Regions from separate parts of the Pseudarthrobacter sp. MDT1-22 genome, predicted to be linked through region 3. Evidence: predicted binding sites of a transcription regulator. Region 3 holds the regulator's gene; each other region holds the start of a gene.
The links. The regulator Rex, encoded in region 3, represses fermentation and respiration genes when NADH is low (regulators of the CRP and FNR family bind a similar motif). The targets are predictions, from matches to a motif close to CTTGTGAANNNNTTCACAAG.

Region 1 (5,986 bases), on a different contig from region 3:
ATTTACGGAAAGACGCTCGCTAAGCGGGGAGCGGGCGCCGCCCGGTTGTTCCACGGAACCTCTGAAGCCTCCGGCATGAAGCTGAGCCCCGGAGACCTCGCAGAAATCAAGGCCGCCGCCGAAGACGACATTGTGTTCTGCCCGGACTCCGGCGCCATCCTCGTGCGCTCCGCCGAGTGGAACACCCCCGCCCCAACTGCCTAGCAGCCCATGTAAGTAGCACTAACTGTCGTTTTGAACGTTCAAAACGACAGTTAGTGCTACTTAGTTGGGAAGGATGATGTTCAGGGCGTGCGGTTTCCGCGCTGAACCGTCAACCAACTCCGCGTCCCATTTCTCGCGCGCGGCCTTCAGCAGCTGTACCGGGGTCTGCGGGGCGTTGCCGCGGCGGGCAAGCAGGTGCCGTGCCAGCTCGCCGCGCGTGTGTTTCGCGAAGTGGCTGACCACCTTGCGCACCCCGTTGACCTCGGTGAACACGTTGATGGCCACCGTCTGAGCCGGCGGTGGTGCCCATGCCATGGCATACGTGCTGGAGCGGCAGTCCACGAGCAGATGCCCGGACACCGACTCCGCGAGGGCTTCCGAAAGCTGCGGCTTCCAGAACGAGGCGAGGCGGCCGACGTCGGGCAGTGCCGTTCCCATCGACAGCCGGTAGGCGGGCACACGATCGGCGAAGCGGATGGCACCCCACAGGGCCGAGATCACGAGCACCGAACCATCGGCCTTCCGGCGCTGCGCCGGGGTCAGCGTTTTGTAGCCGAGGGCGTCGTACAGAACGCCCGAATAAATCTGGTGCGCAGGGGCCGCCGGTTCGGCGTGGAGCCGGGTGTTGCGTTCGACGTCGTCCTGCAGTGATGCGCCGACGCCGAGCAGCGCGAGGGCATCCTCATGTGCACTCACCGTCCCCAGCGCTTCCAGGACCTTGGCCCGGTAGGTGTTGAGTTCAGGAAAACTCAGTGACGGCCAGTCGACGGCGGACCCGCGGACTGCGGGGGTCTTGCCTTCGGAGGGGGGAAGCAGAATCAGCACCGTACGATCCTACCGGCGACTGAGGGGCCTCCTTCCGGCGGTAGACTGGCTGCGGATGGGTTGACCAGGCGGCCGCGCGTCACGCAAGTGGCTCGAGGAACGTCCGGGCTCCGCAGGGCAGGGTGGTGGGTAACGCCCACTCGGGGTAACCCGCAGGCCAGTGCCACAGAGAACAGACCGCCTGCGTCTTCCGGCAACGGAAGCTCAGCAGGTAAGGGTGAAACGGTGGTGTAAGAGACCACCAGCTTCCCGGGTGACCGGGAAGGCTAGGTAAACCCCACCCGGAGCAAGGCCAGACAGGACACGTTTGAGGGCTGCCCGCCCGAGTGTCCGGGTAGGCCGCTGGAGGGCGTCGGCAACGGCGTCCGTAGATGGATGGCCGCTACTCCCGCGCTGGTAACGGCACGGGAGCACAGAACCCGGCGTATCGGTCAACCCATCCAACACCACCCGCCGGGCACCGACGCGCCCCGCATGTGAGTGATTTCACGCCGGTTGCGGCGGTCCGCGGTGTCGCTCCAGCCTAGAATAGAGAGCGAACGTAGAAGTTCTGCCGCCGGGTCTGCGTTCGCAGCCGGTGGCTTTTCTTTACGCTTCTCCACGGCACCCGGGATGGACCGCATCCTGCCGGTGCCAGAGCCCCTGGACAACATCAGGTGGCCGCCAACCGCGTACGACGACGTATGCGGCTGAACCGAGGAAGGTAGTTCTGTGAGCCAGACGTCAGATTCTTGTCTTGATACGTGGATGGGCCGGGAGGCTCTCGCCGAGGCCATGATTCCGGTGATTGGCCGGCTGTACCGCGAAAACAACGTGGTGACCAGCATTCACGGCCGCAGCCTGATCAACAAGTCCACTATGAACATCCTCAAGGCGCACCGTTTCGCCCGCCGCATGAGCAACACCGAGCTCCTGCTCGAAGAGACCGCACCGCTGCTGAACATCCTGGCTCAGCTGGAGCTAGGTGCGGCGGCCATCGACGTCGCCCGCCTCGCGGAGAAGTTCAAGGCAGAAGGCGACGGCGCCACCCTGGAAGAGTTCCTCCGCGCCGAGCTTGCCGAGGTAGTAGGCAGGCGTGGTGGCGATGACCGCACCAGCACCGACGTTGTGCTCTACGGCTTTGGCCGGATCGGCCGCCTGCTGGCGCGCCTTCTCATCGAAAAGGCCGGCGGCGGCCACGGCCTGCGCCTGCGTGCCATCGTGGTGCGCCGCGGCTCGGACAAGGACCTCACCAAGCGCGCCAGCCTTCTGCGCCGCGACTCGGTCCACGGCTCCTTCGAGGGAACCATCCGCGTGGACGAGGACGCCAACACCATCACCGCGAACGGTGTGCAGGTCCAGGTCATCTACTCGGACAACCCCGCCACGATCGACTACACCGCGTACGGCATCCACAACGCCCTGGTGGTGGACAACACGGGCCGCTGGCGCGACGCTGAGGGCCTGTCCCAGCACCTGCAGAGCAAGGGCGTTGCCCGCGTTCTCCTGACTGCCCCGGGTAAGGGCGCGCTGAAGAACATCGTGCACGGCATTAACCACGGCACCATCGAGGACACGGACCAGATCGTGTCCGCGGCGTCCTGCACCACCAATGCCATTACCCCGGTCCTGAAGGCCATCAACGACAAGTTCGGTGTGATCCACGGCCACGTGGAGACGGTCCACTCCTTCACCAACGACCAGAACCTGATCGATAACTTCCACAAGGGCGACCGCCGGGGCCGCTCCGCCGCGCTGAACATGGTCATCACGGAAACCGGTGCGGCCACCGCTGTGGCGAAGGCCCTGCCCGAACTGCTGGGCAAGCTCACGGGCAGTTCCATCCGGGTCCCCACGCCGGACGTCTCGCTGGCGATCCTGAACCTCAGCCTGGAAAACGGCACCACCAAGGATGAGGTGAATGATTATCTGCGTCAGATGTCCCTGCATTCGGACCTCCGCAAGCAGATTGACTACATCGATTCGCCTGAGGTTGTTTCCACGGACTTCGTCGGCTCGCGCCGTGCCGGCATCGTTGACGGCCTCGCCACGATCTCCAACGACAAGAACCTGATTCTTTACGTCTGGTACGACAACGAGTTCGGCTACAGCTGCCAGGTAGTCCGGGTTATGGAAGAGATGGCCGGCGTCAACCCGCAGGCGTTCCCCGCCAAGGAGGCCGCTGCGGCCTTGGCCGCAATCGCCGTCTAGGCCGTTTGCGGGCTGGCTGCCGGACATTCCCGGCTGGTTCGCTGGAATCAGCCGGGAATCGGGACCACACTGGTGGCATGGATAACGAAACTCTCCACGAGACCACCCTTGAACACGCCCTCGACGTCGCCAGGGCCAACCACAAAGAGGCCATCAGGCTCCTGGAGCAGGCCCGCGCGTCCCGGGCTTCCGGCGACGTCGGCGACGACCGCGTGCGCCAGCTCGAAGGGCTCCTTCAGGTTGCCGAAGAAGACCTGCGCCGTGTAGTCCGGGAGCAGTAGCCGGCCGTAGCAGTAGGCGGATGTCCCGGGCCACTCGTCCTCCCCATTGTGGATAACCGCATGGGTGTCAGTGGGGTGGCCTAGGCTCTTCTGGTGCATTACATTTCAGGAAGAGCCGGTTGCCCATGACCGTCAGCTGGCGTGCCTACCGCCGTGCCCGCCGCCGCTCGAGGCAGGCCTGGGCTCTACTGGCGGTGCTGGCCGTGTCGGCAGTGGGCTCCGCGGGGTGGTTTTTCACCGCGGGCCAGTTCGCTGTGGCAGAACCGGCAATCGCCGGGCCCCGCGAGGCGCCTGTTTTCGACGGGACCTGGATGAAGCCCGTGATCCCGGTGCACGCTGTACCGCAGGGGAGTGCCCTGACCGCCCTCGAGCGGCTTCCCGTCAAGGGACGGGCTCCCAAAGACAATTACCAGCGGGAGGCCTTCGGGCAGGCCTGGCTGGACGTGGACCGGAACGGCTGCGACACCCGCAATGACATCCTCCGCAGGGACCTCACCGCTGTGGGCTTCACGGAGGGTTCCAAATGCAAGGTAGTGTCAGGGTCCATCCATGAGCCGTACACGGGCAAAGCCATGTTGTTCCGGCGTGGCCCGGAAAGCAGCAAGGAAATCCAGATCGATCACGTCGTGGCGCTCAGTGACGCGTGGCAGAAAGGCGCACAGGGGCTGACCCCGCAGCAGCGCCAGAGCCTGGCCAACGATCCGTTAAACCTCATCGCCGCGGACGGTCCTGCAAATCAGCAGAAGAGCGCAAGCGACGCCGCCACCTGGCTGCCGAAGAACAAAAACATCCGCTGCCATTACGTGGCCCGCCAGATCTCGGTGAAGGCATCCTATGGACTGTGGGTCACGCAGCCGGAGAAGGATGCGATGAAGCGCGTCCTGGACTCCTGCCCGGACCAGCCAACCATTACTGCGAGGTAATGCGTCGGCTCAGTGGCCGAACGGGTCCGGATCCACACCGGGCATCCAGGTCAGGCCGGGCACACCCCAGCCGCTCTTCTTGGCCAGTTTCATGGCCTTCCGTGCATAGCGGTCAATCAGCCGGTTGACGTAGAGCTTTCCGTCGAGGTGGTCGTATTCGTGCTGGATGACCCGTGCGAACCATCCGGTCGCTTCGAACTCCACAGGCTGCCCATGGCCGTCAAATCCTTCCACCCGCGCCCACTCCGCACGCTTGAGCGGGTATGCGCCGCCGGGGAAGGAGAGGCAGCCCTCTTCCTCTTCCTCGGGGTCCGGCAGCGCGCCAGAGATCTTGGACAGGGTCAGTACCGGGTTTACCAGGACCCCGATGGGCGGAGCGCCGTCGTCATTGGCGTACTTGTACACAAAGATTCTTTTGCCCACACCGACCTGCGGCGCCGCCAGGCCCACGCCGTTGGCGGCCTCGTTGGTTTCAAACATGTCCGCGATCAGGGTGCGCAGTTCGTCGTCGAAAACCTCCACCTCGGCGGCGCGGCGGTGCAGCACCGGTTCACCCCAGACGGTGATTGGCAGAACTGTCATGTCAGGCGGCCCTTCGTGCGTGCGGCGTGGCGCCGGCGGTTATGCAAAAAAATGGAGGCCGTACCGGATATCCGGTACGGCCTCCAAATGGACGGCTTTCACTGCCGCCCTATGAGGGTGAGCTACGGGGGTTGAACCCGCGACCTCCTGGACCACAACCAGGCGCTCTGCCAACTGAGCTAAGCCCACCATGCGCCCCACAGATTTCCCGGTAGTCCGGTGCTCTGGAAAGGCAACTCAAATAGCTTACCTGCTGTTTGAGGGTGCTTGCGCCATTTTTGGGCTTTTTGCGAAAATTTCCGCCAAACGTGGCGCAGATTACTCTTTCGGAATACCTGCTGTGCCCGGCGAGGCAGTGATGCGCTGGGCGACTTCACGGGCCGTGGCGCTGTCAGGCCCCGGAGCCGGAACGAAAACCGCCTCGCGGTAGTAGCGGAGCTCGTCGATGGAATCCTGGATGTCACCCAGGGCGCGGTGGCCGCCCTTCTTGGCGGGGGACTGGAAGTAAGCCCGGGCGAACCAGCGGCGGGAGAGTTCCTTAATGGTGCTCACGTCGATCACGCGGTAATGCAGGTGCTCCACAACGGCCGGCATGTCGCGGGAGAGGAAGACGCGGTCGGTCCCCACGGAATTGCCGCCCAGCGGTGCCTTGCGCGGGTCCGGCACCCACTTTTCGATGTATTCCATCACGGCGGCTTCGGCCTCGGCCATGGTCTTGCCGTGCGGCAGTTCCTTGAGCAGCCCGGACCGGGTGTGCATGTCCCTCACGAAGTCGTTCATCTGGGCGAGGGCCGCATCCTCAGGCTTGATCACCACGTCCACACCGTCGCCGAGAATGTTGAGCTCTGAGTCCGTCACCAGCGCCGCCACCTCGATCAGGGCGTCGTTCTTGATGTCCAGGCCGGTCATTTCGCAGTCGATCCAGACGATGCGTTCGTTAGATATAGGCACCGGACCAGCCTACCGTTTAGCTCCGGCGCA
Region 2 (5,986 bases), on a different contig from region 3:
CGTGATCCGCGCGTTCAAGCAGCCGGGACACCATGTAGCCGATGACGAGCCCCCAGAACGCCGGATGGATGTTGAAAAGGCTCAAACCGGAGATGGTCACGACGAAGGTCACCAGGGACCCCAATGTGAAGGCTGTGGCGAAGGCGGTCAAAAAGGCTTGCTGGAGGGCCCTCAGCATCGCAAGGCCGCCCAGGGCCAGGATGAATTCCGTGGGCGCGGCGAGCATGAGACGGGTGAGGGTGGGAGCCAGGAGGGCGCAGATTATGGCCAGAACGCCGTACACCACTGCAGCTGTGTACTGGCGCTGCCTGCTTCCCGAGGAGGTCATGAGGGCGTTCGTGGGGCCGGTCACGCAGGCTGAAACAGCGCCGCAGCAAGCGTTGAGCAAGGAAAACGCGCCTGAAACGATGGCGAAGACATTGATCGGCGGATTGTGGCCGGCGGCACCGAGAACGGCGACGCCCTGGCCATTCTGAACGAACAGCACGGTGAGGGCCAGGGGAACAACCAGTTCGAGCTGGGCAGCCCAGGTGAACTCAGGAAGGGTGAAGACCGGGGTGGCAAGAATCGGTCCGCTTTCCCGGAGGGCAAACTGACCACTTGCCGCCACGGCCAGGCAACCGACCACAAGGGTGCCGAGCACCGGGGGAATGAACCTGCCCAGGGCAGGCACGGCCGAGAGGACCAGGAAGACGGCCACCATCGGGACAGTCACCACGGGGTTCGCCTGGGCTGAGGCAACGACGTCGGTGCCGAATTTCAGGAACACAGCGGCCACCATGGCCATGACGATCGGCATCGGGACGGCTGCCATGATCCGGCGAACCATTCCGGTGGCACCCAGCCCGAGGATGAGAATGCCGGACGTGAAGAACGCCCCGACCACCTCCGGAAAGGACAAGTGCTGCAGGGACGGGCCCAAGAGCACTGTGCCGGGAATGGACCAGGCGAAGCCGAGGGGCTGGCGATAGAGGAGCGACATGAACAGGGTCGCCGCCCCGCCCGAGAAGAGGATGGCAAACACCCAGGACGCGAGCTGGCCTTGGGTAAGTCCGCCCGCCGTTCCAACGGCCAGCGTGACCGCTATCGGGCCGGAGCCGGCAAAGATGAGGCCGATCACCCCGTTGGATACGTAGGGCGTGCTCAGGTCACGGAGGAATTGGCGCACCCCCGCGGGGCGAACCCCCGGGCGTTCGAGCAGCGGCTGGGACTCCGGGGCCACAGCGGCTTCCGCGTGGGGCATGGCGGGCTGGATCTCGCGGGATCGCGGCATTCTGGCTCCTGGGAACGGCGGAAAAAAACACTGGCGCCCCGGAGTTGGCACTCCGGGGCGCCGTCCGTGCAAGAGCCGAGGCGCCGGCACCGATTTCGGGCGGTGGTTCCTACTTGTGCTGGCCTTCCTTGGCGAGGACGTAGTCATAGACCACTTCTTCGCCGGACTGGCCGTCCGTGCGCGGCCGCGGGTCCAGCATCAGCTCGGGCTTGACCGCCGATGCGATGTCATCGTCGTTGTGAGGATCGCCGGGGAAGTACAGCTGCTGGGTTACAGGCTGGAAGCCGGGCGCGGAGACCTTGATGTGGATGTGCGCCGGGCGCCAGGCGTGCCACCCGGCCGCGTTGATCAGCTGCCCGCAAGCTCCGTCCGTGGGAATCTGGTACGGCGCCGGGCGCATCGTGTTGATTTCGAAGCGGCCGCCGTCCTTCGCCTTGACCGTGGCGCGGAAGAGCCACTCGGGGAGGCCCGGGGCGTACTGGGAGTAGAACCCGGCGCTGTCCGCATGCCAAATTTCCACCTGGGCACCTTGGATTGCATTGCCTTCGGTATCAGTGAAGCGGCCCGTGAAGTGCAGTGGGGTGCCCTCCTCGTCCTCGCGCATCTCCACGGTGCCAGGGCTCTGGAGCACGGGGGAGCCGGGGACGTAGTAGGGTCCCTCAATGGTCCCCACGGTGCCCGGACGGTCCTGGGAGTTGACGTCCTCGACAGTGTGTTCCAGCCACACGTCCAGGAACAGCGGCCATTCCCCGTCTGTCCCTACCTTGATCAGCCAGGCCTTGAGTGCGTTGTATTCCTCGTAGGTGACCTCGTGTTCGACGACGATGTCGTTGGCGGCCTTGATGAGTGCCCCTGCCAGCAGGCTCACCCTTTCCTTCGGCACGTCCAGCTGCGCGAGCTTTCCTGAGGCGGTAAAGCGCTCGGTGGCCTTTGAACCGGCTTCGACGGCAGTGCCCTCGTCCTCTTTACGGGCGTCCGTTTGGGTGTCAGTCATGGTGTTCTCCATACTCTTCGTTGAACAGGGGAGGAAGGGTTCCTGCACCCGGTGCGAGCCGGGGTGTAATTCCGCGGTGACGTGGCTTCGCGTGATGTCTGTCTCATGATAGGCCTCGCGATAAGGACGCCACAAATATCAATTTGGCCGCTTTTTAGTCATGAAGCCTACATAATTTCACCCTTGGTCGAACCTAGGTGTTTGCCTGATGTGAGGGTGGTCACGATAGGGCAGGATTGCCTGACAACGTCCCCCGCCGGCGCCCCCGGCTGGCCCGGACCTTCCGCCAAATTTGTATAGCACCCTCCAATGAAGGAGCAGCCATGACCGAGAACCTGACCCATGTCCGTGAGGTCCTTTCCGACGCCGTGATCGACGACCGTGAGAACGGCGTCATCCGGGCCAAGCGCGAAATTTTCACCGATGAGGATATTTTCGAACTGGAGATGAAGCACATCTTCGAGGGCAACTGGGTTTATCTCGCCCATGAGTCCCAGATCCCCAATGTGGGGGACTACTTCACCACGAACATCGGCCGCACTCCCGTAGTAATCACCCGCGACAAGGACGAGAACCTGAACTGCATCGTCAACGCCTGCTCCCACCGCGGCGCGATGCTGTGCCGCCGCAAGACGGACAACCGCACCACTTTCACCTGCCCGTTCCATGGCTGGACCTTCAAGAACTCCGGTGAGTTGCTGAAGGTCAAGGACTCCCGCAACGCCGGCTACCCGGAGACTTTCAACAAAGAGGGCTCCCACGACCTCACCAAGGTTGCCCGCTTCGACTCCTACCGCGGTTTCCTCTTTGGTTCCTTGAAGGCGGACGTGCTCCCGCTCGAAGAGCACCTGGGTGACGCCACCAAGGTGATCGACTCCATCGTGGACCAGTCCCCGGAGGGACTCGAAGTGCTGCGCGGCTCATCCACCTACACATATGACGGCAACTGGAAGGTGCAGGCGGAGAACGGCGCCGACGGCTACCACGTCACCGCCGTGCACTGGAACTACGCTGCCACCACCGCCCGCCGCAGCGCAGGCGACTCCGCCAACAAGACCAAGGCCATGGACGCCGGCAAGTGGGGCAAGGTCAAGGGCGGCTTCTACTCCTACGACCACGGCCACCTGCTGCTATGGCAGGAGTGGACCAACCCCGAGGACCGCCCGCTGTGGGACCGCCGCGAGGAGCTCGTGGCGAAGTACGGCGAGGAAATGGCCAACTTCATGATCAACATCTCGCGGAACCTGTGCCTGTACCCGAATGTCTACATCATGGACCAGTTCTCCTCCCAGATCCGCCACTTCCGCCCCATCTCCGCGGACCAGACCGAGGTCACCATTTACTGCATCGCACCCAAGGGCGAATCCCAGGAGAACCGCTCCAAGCGCATCCGCCAGTACGAGGACTTCTTCAACGCGACGGGCATGGCCACCCCCGACGACCTCGAAGAGTTCCGATCCTGCAACAAGACTTACTGGGCCACCTCGGCGCCGTGGAACGACATGACGCGCGGGTCCACCCACGAGATCGCCGGCCCCGACGAGCAGGCCCGGGCGCTGGGTATGACCAAGGTCATAGCCTCCGGGGTGCGCACGGAGGACGAGGGGCTCTACCCGATCCAGCACGGGTACTGGAAGGAAGTCATGGACCGGGGCTTGGCGGAGGCGGAGCGCTCCGCTTTGGATAGCCTCCCCGTCACTGCCTGACCGCGTCCACGTCGAACCAGAGAGAGTGCATAACCCATGATCAACCTGACAAAACCTGCTCCGGCGCTCAAGACCGCCGAAGAGATCGCCACGCTCGAAACCGTCCGTGCCTTCCTGTACCGGGAGGCCCGGCTGCTGGATGAGCGCCAATTTGATGACTGGCTCCAGTGCTACCACCCGGACTCCGAGTTCTGGATGCCCGCATGGGACGTCGACGACCGGCTGACCGAGGACCCGCAAAACGAGATCTCGCTCATTTACTACGATAACCGCGGCGGCATTGAGGACCGGGTCTTCCGGATCAAGACGGACCGGTCCTCGGCCACCTCCCTCCCGGAGCCCCGCACCGGGCACAACATCACAAACATCGAGATCGTGGAGCACGACGGCGACCAGGTAAAGGTGCGCTTCAACTGGTTCACCCTGTACTTCCGCTACAACACAACGGACACGTACTTCGGGACCAGCTTCTACACGATCGATCTTGCCGGCAGGGAGCCGGTGATCATGAAGAAGAAGGTCGTCCTCAAGAATGACTACATCCACCACGTGGTTGACGTCTACATGATCTGACGGCAGCGTGCCGGTGCCGGCCCCGGCCCCGGCCTTGACCGTTTCAAAACCGTGCCCGGCGGGCACATCCACACTTTCCCGGGTCGCTACGACGCGATCCCCAGCCAGGAGGAAATCATGGGCCACAAAGTAGCCCTCAGCTTCGAGGATGGCGTCACCAAAGTCATCAAGGTCGGCGACTACGAGACCGTGATGGACGCCGCGTACAAGGCACGCATCAACATTCCGTCGGACTGTCGTGATGGTGCGTGCGGCACCTGCAAGGCGTTTTGCGATTCCGGTTCCTTCGATCCGGGTGATTACATTGACGACGCCATGACGGAGGAGGAGCTCGAAAAGGGCTACATGCTCACCTGCCAGGCAGTGCCGGAGTCCGATCTGGCCATTCAGATCCCTGCCACGTCGGAGTCGGCGAAGACCTCGGCCACCACCTTCACTTCCACCGTGAAGGAACTCAACAAGCACACGGAAACAACGGTGTCCTTCACCTTGGACGTGGAAAACCGGGATGCTCTGGCCTTCCTTCCGGGCCAGTACGTCAACGTCAAGGTCCCCGGAACCGACGCGGAGCGTTCCTATTCCTTCAGCAGCGGCCCCGAGGTGCACGATGCGTCGTTCATGGTGCGGGTGACGCCCCAAGGTGCGATGTCCGAATACCTGCGCGACAGGGCAGCGGTGGGCGACTCCATAGAATTCACGGGTCCCTACGGCTCGTTCTTCCTGCGCGAGCCCAAGCGACCCCTGCTGCTCCTGGCAGGCGGTACCGGCCTGGCCCCGCTCTTGTCCATCCTTGAGAAGCTCTCCGAGAATCCGCAGTCGGTGCCCGTCCACCTAATTTATGGTTTGACCCGCGAGGCGGACATCGTTGGCTTGGACTGGCTGCGGGAATATGAGGCGAAGCTGCCCGGATTCACGTGGGACTACATTGCTTCCGAACCGGGCACGTCTGCTCCAAACACGGGTTATGTCACCCAGATCATTGCGCCCGCGCACCTGTTCGACGGCGATGTTGACATCTATCTTTGCGGGCCGCCTCCCATGGTCAATGCCGTGTCGAAGTGGCTGGACTCCGAGGGCATCAAGCCCGCCAACTTCTATTTCGAGCGGTTTGCCCCGAAGGAGACCACCGGCGGCGACGCGGAGACAGGTGCACCGGCAGCCGTGGCGAAGATCGAGGCGGAAGGCGACACCATGAGCCGTAGCGAGGCCGTCTCGTCCCTCGAGACCGGCCGGCTGGATTTCCGCAAGGAGGACAGCTTTGCCCAGCTCGACGCGCGCATGGGCCTGGAGCTCGCAGTGAGCGAGCTGATGCTGGGCCGGCTCAGCCAGGAGCAGCTGCACCAGTTCCGCCGGCTTGCCGAGGCCACCACGCGCTTTGTCACCGGTGGCACCATCCAGGACCCGGATGAGTTCGCGCGGACCAACGAGGAGTTCCACGAA
Region 3 (5,986 bases):
GATCGCCTTCACCGTCCGGCACGCAGGCATCAGCAAGGTCCGCGGCCAGTTCAAGGATGCCGTGGCAACCCTGGACCTCGCCGACAACGTGGCCGATTCCAAAATCAGCGCCACCATCCAGACCGCCAGCTTCGACTCCGGCGATGTCAACCGCGACGGCCACGTCCGCGGCGAAGACTTCTTCGACGTCGAGGCCTTCCCGGAAATCTCCTTCGTCTCCAACAGCCTCGTGGCCAAGGGCAACAGCTACGAGCTGACCGGGGACCTCACCATCAAGGGCGTCACCCGCCCCGTTGCCCTTGAGACCGAGTTCAACGGCGTGGCCGTGGACCCGTTCGGCATGACCCGCGCCGGCGTCTCCGCCGAAACCACCATCAGCCGCAAGGACTTCGGCCTGACCTGGAACGCCGTGCTGGAAGCCGGCGGCGTGCTGGTCAGCGACAAGGTTGCCGTCAACCTGGAGCTCGCGTTCATCGCACCCGCAGCATAGTTTTCTTCCTGAAGCACCCCGGCCGCCATGTTTCCCCGGAATCTGGCGGCCGGGGTGCTTTGTTTTATCCCCTAGATACCGGCGGATCCGCGGTCTACAGTGTGACCCATGAGCAACAGTGAAGTACCGCAGCCCCAGCAGCCCCAGCAGCCCGACGCCGAGCAACCCGGCGCCCAGCCGCCCGTCACTCAGCCGCCTGCCACTCAGCCGCCTGCCGGCCACGTTCCTCCTGCCCGGAACGTTCCTCCGGCCGGCTACCAGCCGCCACCCGCCTACCCGCAGCCGGGCCAGGCTTATCCCGCGCCGGGCCAGGCCTACCCGCAGCCCGGCCAGCCATACAACCAGCCGGGCCAGCCGGGCGGCCTCCGTTTTGAGATGCCAACCGACGGCCCCCGCAACTTCAACGACGTTATGCCCAAGGCCGGGTTCTCCGGCATGTTCAGCGTGACCGGGCTGCCCACCGAGCTCAAGGTCTCGTACTGGATCTGGCTCATCGGCGGCATGCTGGGAGTCCTTGGCGGCCTGTTCGGCGTGTTGGGTTCGCTGGCGTTGTTCGTCGTGGCACCCGGGCTGGCCGTTGTGGTCCTCCTGCTCGTCCTGGTGGCACTGGCCCTGGCGGCGGCCCAGATTGTCCTGGTCCTGAAGATGAAGGAGGGCAAGGAATGGGCAAGACTTGCGCTGACCATCGTGGCCGGCGTTTCGCTGGTGCTCGCCGTGCTTGGCGGCAGCGTGGGCGGCGGCGGCATGGGCCAAGGCATCGGCAACAACTGGCTGGGCTTCCTCATCAGCGCCGCGGCAACGGTGCTCATGTGGCTGCCGAACTCGCAGGCCTGGTTCAACGCCGCCAAGGGCCGCGCGTAGACCGGATCCAGTAGAAACACAGTCTTGCGCGACCCCCGCTGAGTTCTGTGGGAATACCTCTCCGGAATGATCCCCCGCGGCACCCGCCGGGGGTACGGTGGGAAGTATGCCGTACTGGGGGCAGGCCAGTTGGACTGCACCCAGCAGCCGAACTGACATCCGACCTGCAAAGGACCGCTCATGAGCACGCCTGTCCCGCCTCCCGTTCCGAACGAGCCCGAGCCCGGCAACCAGCCGCCAGCGCCCCGATACGGCGAGAACAGCCCGCAGTTCGGGCAGCCCACACCGCCGGCGCCCCAGTACGGGCAAAACGCACCGCAGTATGGCCAGCAGACTCCCCCGGCACCCCAGTACGGGCAAAACGGACCGCAGTACGGGCAAAACGCCCCGCAGTATGGCCAGAACAACCCGCCGCAGTTCGGCCAGCCCACGCCTCCGCCTTATGGTCAACAGCCGTACGGGCAGTCCCCTTACACGCAGTACCCGTCCGAGCAGCCGCAGGCCACGGGATCCAACGGGGTTCCCCAGCTGGTCAACATCTCGTTCTGGCTGCTGATTGGCGCGGGTGTTGTGTATGTCATCAGCCTGCTGATGGGCATTGGCATGCTCGATGACCCGGCGATGCGCCGCGCCTTCGAAGACGCCATGCGCAGCGGTGGCGCTACCGGCACGGAGTTTGCCTTTGACGATTTCAAGGGTGTCCTCGCCGGGTCGCTCGTGGTCTTCGCCATCATCGGCGCTGGGCTGTACGCGCTGGTGGCGTTCTTCGTCCGTAAGGGCAAGAACTGGGCCCGCATCCTCGGTACCGTTTTCGCGGCACTGTCCATTTTCGGCCTCTTCGGACCACCGAGCCTTGGAACCGTGGGGACGCTGGCCGGGATCGCAGCGATCGTGCTGCTCTACCTGCCGGCCGCGGCACCTTACTTCCGCAAGCAGCAGCCGTTCGCTAACCCGTACGGCGCCCCGGGCACCACGCCTGGCAACCCCTACGGGCAGTAGTACCAACGAGTCGCATCCACACCCTAACGGACGTGGGCCCCATCAGCCGCCGACGAACTAGGCGGTCTGGTCCGGGGTCTGCGCCCGTTGTGCGTGATAGGCGAGGATCTGCAGTTCGGTGGCCATATCCACCTTGCGGAGGTTGACGCCCTCGGGGACTTGCAGCATAACGGGGGCGAAGCTCAGGATGCTGCGGACGCCGGCCGCCACCACGCGGTCGCACACGGCCTGCGCCACGTGGGCCGGAAGTGCCAGGACCACCATGTTGGCGCCCGTCCGCTGCAACACGGCCTCCATGTCCGCAGCGTCGCTGACGCGCAGCCAGCCGACTTCATTGCCCACCACCATCTGGTCGGCGTCGAAAATTGCCACGACGTCAAACCCGCGGGACTCGAAGCCGCCGTAACGGGCCAGGGCCTTGCCGAGGTTACCCGCGCCAACAATGGCGACCTTCCAGTCGTGGGTCAGCCCTAGGGCTGCGGAGATGTGACGGCTCAGGTACTGCACTTCGTAGCCCACTCCGCGCGTGCCGTAGGAACCCACATAGGAAAGGTCCTTGCGAAGGGTTGACGAGCTCACTCCTGACGCTTCCGCCAGCGATTCCGAAGATACCCGTTCGACGCCGTCGGACAGCAGCGTGTTAAGGGCGCGCAGGTAGATGGTCAGCCGGGCCACCGCTGCGGGCGGTATTTGTTTGGTGGACTCGGCACCGTGGACGGGCTGTGTACTGTGGCCAGCCTCTGTACCTTGGACAGCATGGGGAGATGGATCCAGTGAAGTCACTATCCCCTCCATCCCATCGCGTCGTGACTCCACTCTAGAGCCCCGCCGCTGGTGCCAACAAAGCCGGTGTCATTCTGCGAGGCCGCTTTCCGATTGGGCCATGGCGCGTTTGAGGACGCGCTCCAGCCGGGCTTCGTCGATCTTCCAGAAATCGCGTTGGATTCCATCCACCAGGACTACGGGGATTTCCTCCGCGTACCGCTCACGCAGTTCCGGCAGCTCGTCCACCTGCTGTTCCGTCCACCCGAGTCCCAGCGAGGCAGTAACGCGTCCGACGGCGTCGCGCGCTCCTGCACACAGGTGACAGTCTGCTTTGGTGATGAGGACTACCTCGGGTTTTGCCATGCCTTAACCGTATCGCCCTTCAGGGCAGAGAGCTGGGCAGAGGACAGCGGCCGACGGCGGGGCGTACGGCGACGCGGGTATCCGGGCGAGCGCTGGCACTCGCGCTGGCACTGAAATCTTGGTCACCGAGTATTGACTAGACTCGTGGACATGCCCGAGGAGAAGTACGTCGCTGTGGTGACCCAGCCGGATGCGTTGATGCAGACCGGCGAAGCCGCCTTCTTCGACGTCGATAACACCCTCATGAAAGGCGCCAGCCTCTTCCATGTTGCCCGCAAGATGCACCAACGCGGCGCCTTCACCCTGACGCAGGCTGCGGGGTTCGCATGGAAGCAGTTCAAATTTGTGGCGCGCGGCGAGAACATGGACGATGTCCACGCTGTCCGCGACTCCGCCCTCACCCTCGCCGAGGGCATCACCGTGGAAGACGTCAAGGCCCTGGGCGAAGAGGTCTACGACGAAATGATCGCGTCCAGGATCTGGCCCGGCGCCAAGGCACTGGCGCAGCAGCACCTGCGCGTGGGCCGGCGGGTCTGGCTGGTTACCGCAACCCCCATCGAGGTTGCCGCGGTCATTTCCACCAGGCTCGGCCTGACCGGAGCCTTGGGCACCGTGGGCGAGGTTGCCGACGGCATGTACACCGGCCGGCTGGTGGGCGACATCCTGCACGGTTCCGCCAAGGCAGTGGCAGTGCAGGCCCTGGCCCACGCCGAAGGCCTGGACCTCAAGCGGTGCTGGGCCTACAGCGACTCATATAATGACATCCCGCTGCTGACCCTCGTGGGGCACCCGGTAGCCATCAACCCTGATGCCAGGCTCCGCCGCCACGCGCGGGACAACAACTGGCCGGTCTACGACTTCCGTTCCGGCCGCCGCGCCGCCACCCTGGGGCTCAAGGCAGCAACGGCCGGCGGCGCCGTCTACGGGCTCTGGCGCGGATACTCCCGGATGCGCGGCCCCCGGGCATAAGCTGCCGCCACAGCGGTCGCCGTCGATGTTTCGCGTAGGAGCGCATCGCCGTCGATCGCGGGACAGAGGTCGCCCAGCGACCGCCGGACCGCCTATCGGCGGAAGTGAAAGCCCGCGGGTCCCGGCCCGAGCTTGCGAGGGTTGGGAAAGGCTGAACGCTAAGCGACGGTGAAACGTCGATGGCGACCTCGCGGAGACAAAAAATGCCCGCTGCCGGATAGGCAACGGGCATTTCACGCTTGTCGAAGTATCTCTACTTCTTATTGCGGCGCTGGTGACGGGTCTTACGAAGCAACTTGCGGTGCTTCTTCTTGGCCATACGCTTGCGACGCTTCTTAATAACTGAACCCACGAAAGTTCCTCACAAACTAGATGCAGTACCTGTCTGATGGAAATGGTCCGTGGACAGAGCTACAGACTGAAACAACTGACAGATTCTTACAATGACGTAAAACGTTCCTTAACAGGGTACCGCTTCTTGGCGATGCCCACTGACCGCAGGTAATGCTCAGGCGGTTTCGGAGTGCCCGTCCACCACAGCACCCTTGAGGTACTGCTCGACGGCGCTCTCCGGCACCCGGTACGACCGGCCGAAACGCACGGCGGGCATTTCGCCGGAGTGGACCAGCCGATAGACGGTCATTTTGGAGACGCGCATGACCTCGGCCACTTCGGCCACGGTCAGGAACTTCGCGTTCGAGAAGTTCTGTTCTGCGGACATTTCCCTATTCCTTTGCTGATGGATGACGACAGTACCCCAGCTTTGATTCATATTTCGGTGTGCCGATGCTGAGCCATCCACCAACCATGTGTTAGATACTCTAGAGGTTCATGGGGCTGTAGTGAAAGTCATCCGGGCAATCATTAAGCGGTCCGGCGCTTCCGGGCGGACGCCGCGAGCTGATCGAGGACCGAAACGGAGACGTCCCAATCCATGCACGCGTCCGTGACACTCTGCCCGTAGACCAGTTCCGCCCGGCCCGCCGCATGCTCGGTGACATCCAGGTTCTGGGCTCCGCCCACCAGGAAGCTCTCCAGCATGACACCCGCGATGGCCTGTGCCGCCTCGCCGCCGTCCTCCAGCTGTGCGCCGATTTCCAGCGCCACTTCCGCCTGCCGGTGGTGGCTCTTGCCGCTGTTGGCGTGGCTGGCGTCCACGATCAGCCGGGGGTTGAGCCCCTTGCCGGCGAGCTTGGCGGAGGCGCTTTCGACGTCGGCCGCTGAGTAATTGGGGCCCTTCCGTCCACCTCGGAGGATGACGTGGGTGTCCGGGTTCCCGGCAGTGGCCACCAGCGCGGCCCGGCCATCGCCGTCGATCCCCAGGAATGCTTGGGCGGCAGCGGCGGCGCCGCACGCGTCGAGCGCAACCTGGAGGTCGCCGTCGGTCCCGTTCTTGAAGCCGATGGGCATGGAGAGACCGGAGGCAAGCTGGCGGTGGATCTGGCTCTCGGTGGTGCGCGCCCCGATGGCTCCCCACGAGATGAGGTCCGCCATGTACTGGGGGCTGATGGGTTCCAGGAATTCGGTGGCGGTGGGCAG

Region 1: a site for Rex is predicted at 1,503-1,522, ahead of ACX80M_RS07445 (glyceraldehyde-3-phosphate dehydrogenase). Genes of this name have one in related genera too.
Region 2: a site for Rex is predicted at 2,475-2,494, ahead of benA (benzoate 1,2-dioxygenase large subunit). Genes of this name have one in related genera too.

The regions. Positions count from the first base shown of each region.
Region 1 is NZ_JBTNDK010000007.1:7,835-13,820, forward strand. It holds gene ACX80M_RS07430 (zinc ribbon domain-containing protein) at 1-204, shown strand, start outside; gene ACX80M_RS07435 (YaaA family protein) at 265-1,029, opposite strand; RNA gene rnpB (RNase P RNA component class A) at 1,086-1,472, shown strand; gene ACX80M_RS07445 (glyceraldehyde-3-phosphate dehydrogenase) at 1,741-3,219, shown strand; gene ACX80M_RS07450 (hypothetical protein) at 3,297-3,500, shown strand; gene ACX80M_RS07455 (HNH endonuclease family protein) at 3,626-4,423, shown strand; gene def (peptide deformylase) at 4,433-5,005, opposite strand; tRNA gene ACX80M_RS07465 (tRNA-His) at 5,122-5,194, opposite strand; gene orn (oligoribonuclease) at 5,324-5,956, opposite strand.
Region 2 is NZ_JBTNDK010000045.1:9,878-15,863, reverse strand. It holds gene ACX80M_RS20020 (benzoate/H(+) symporter BenE family transporter) at 1-1,273, opposite strand, end outside; gene catA (catechol 1,2-dioxygenase) at 1,383-2,279, opposite strand; gene benA (benzoate 1,2-dioxygenase large subunit) at 2,591-3,973, shown strand; gene benB (benzoate 1,2-dioxygenase small subunit) at 4,010-4,546, shown strand; gene benC (benzoate 1,2-dioxygenase electron transfer component BenC) at 4,664-5,986, shown strand, end outside.
Region 3 is NZ_JBTNDK010000005.1:151,782-157,767, reverse strand. It holds gene ACX80M_RS06350 (YceI family protein) at 1-490, shown strand, start outside; gene ACX80M_RS06345 (hypothetical protein) at 599-1,351, shown strand; gene ACX80M_RS06340 (hypothetical protein) at 1,532-2,350, shown strand; gene ACX80M_RS06335 (redox-sensing transcriptional repressor Rex) at 2,408-3,133, opposite strand; gene ACX80M_RS06330 (glutaredoxin family protein) at 3,203-3,478, opposite strand; gene ACX80M_RS06325 (HAD family hydrolase) at 3,629-4,447, shown strand; gene ACX80M_RS06320 (30S ribosomal protein bS22) at 4,701-4,799, opposite strand; gene ACX80M_RS06315 (helix-turn-helix domain-containing protein) at 4,956-5,168, opposite strand; gene ACX80M_RS06310 (3-deoxy-7-phosphoheptulonate synthase) at 5,312-5,986, opposite strand, start outside.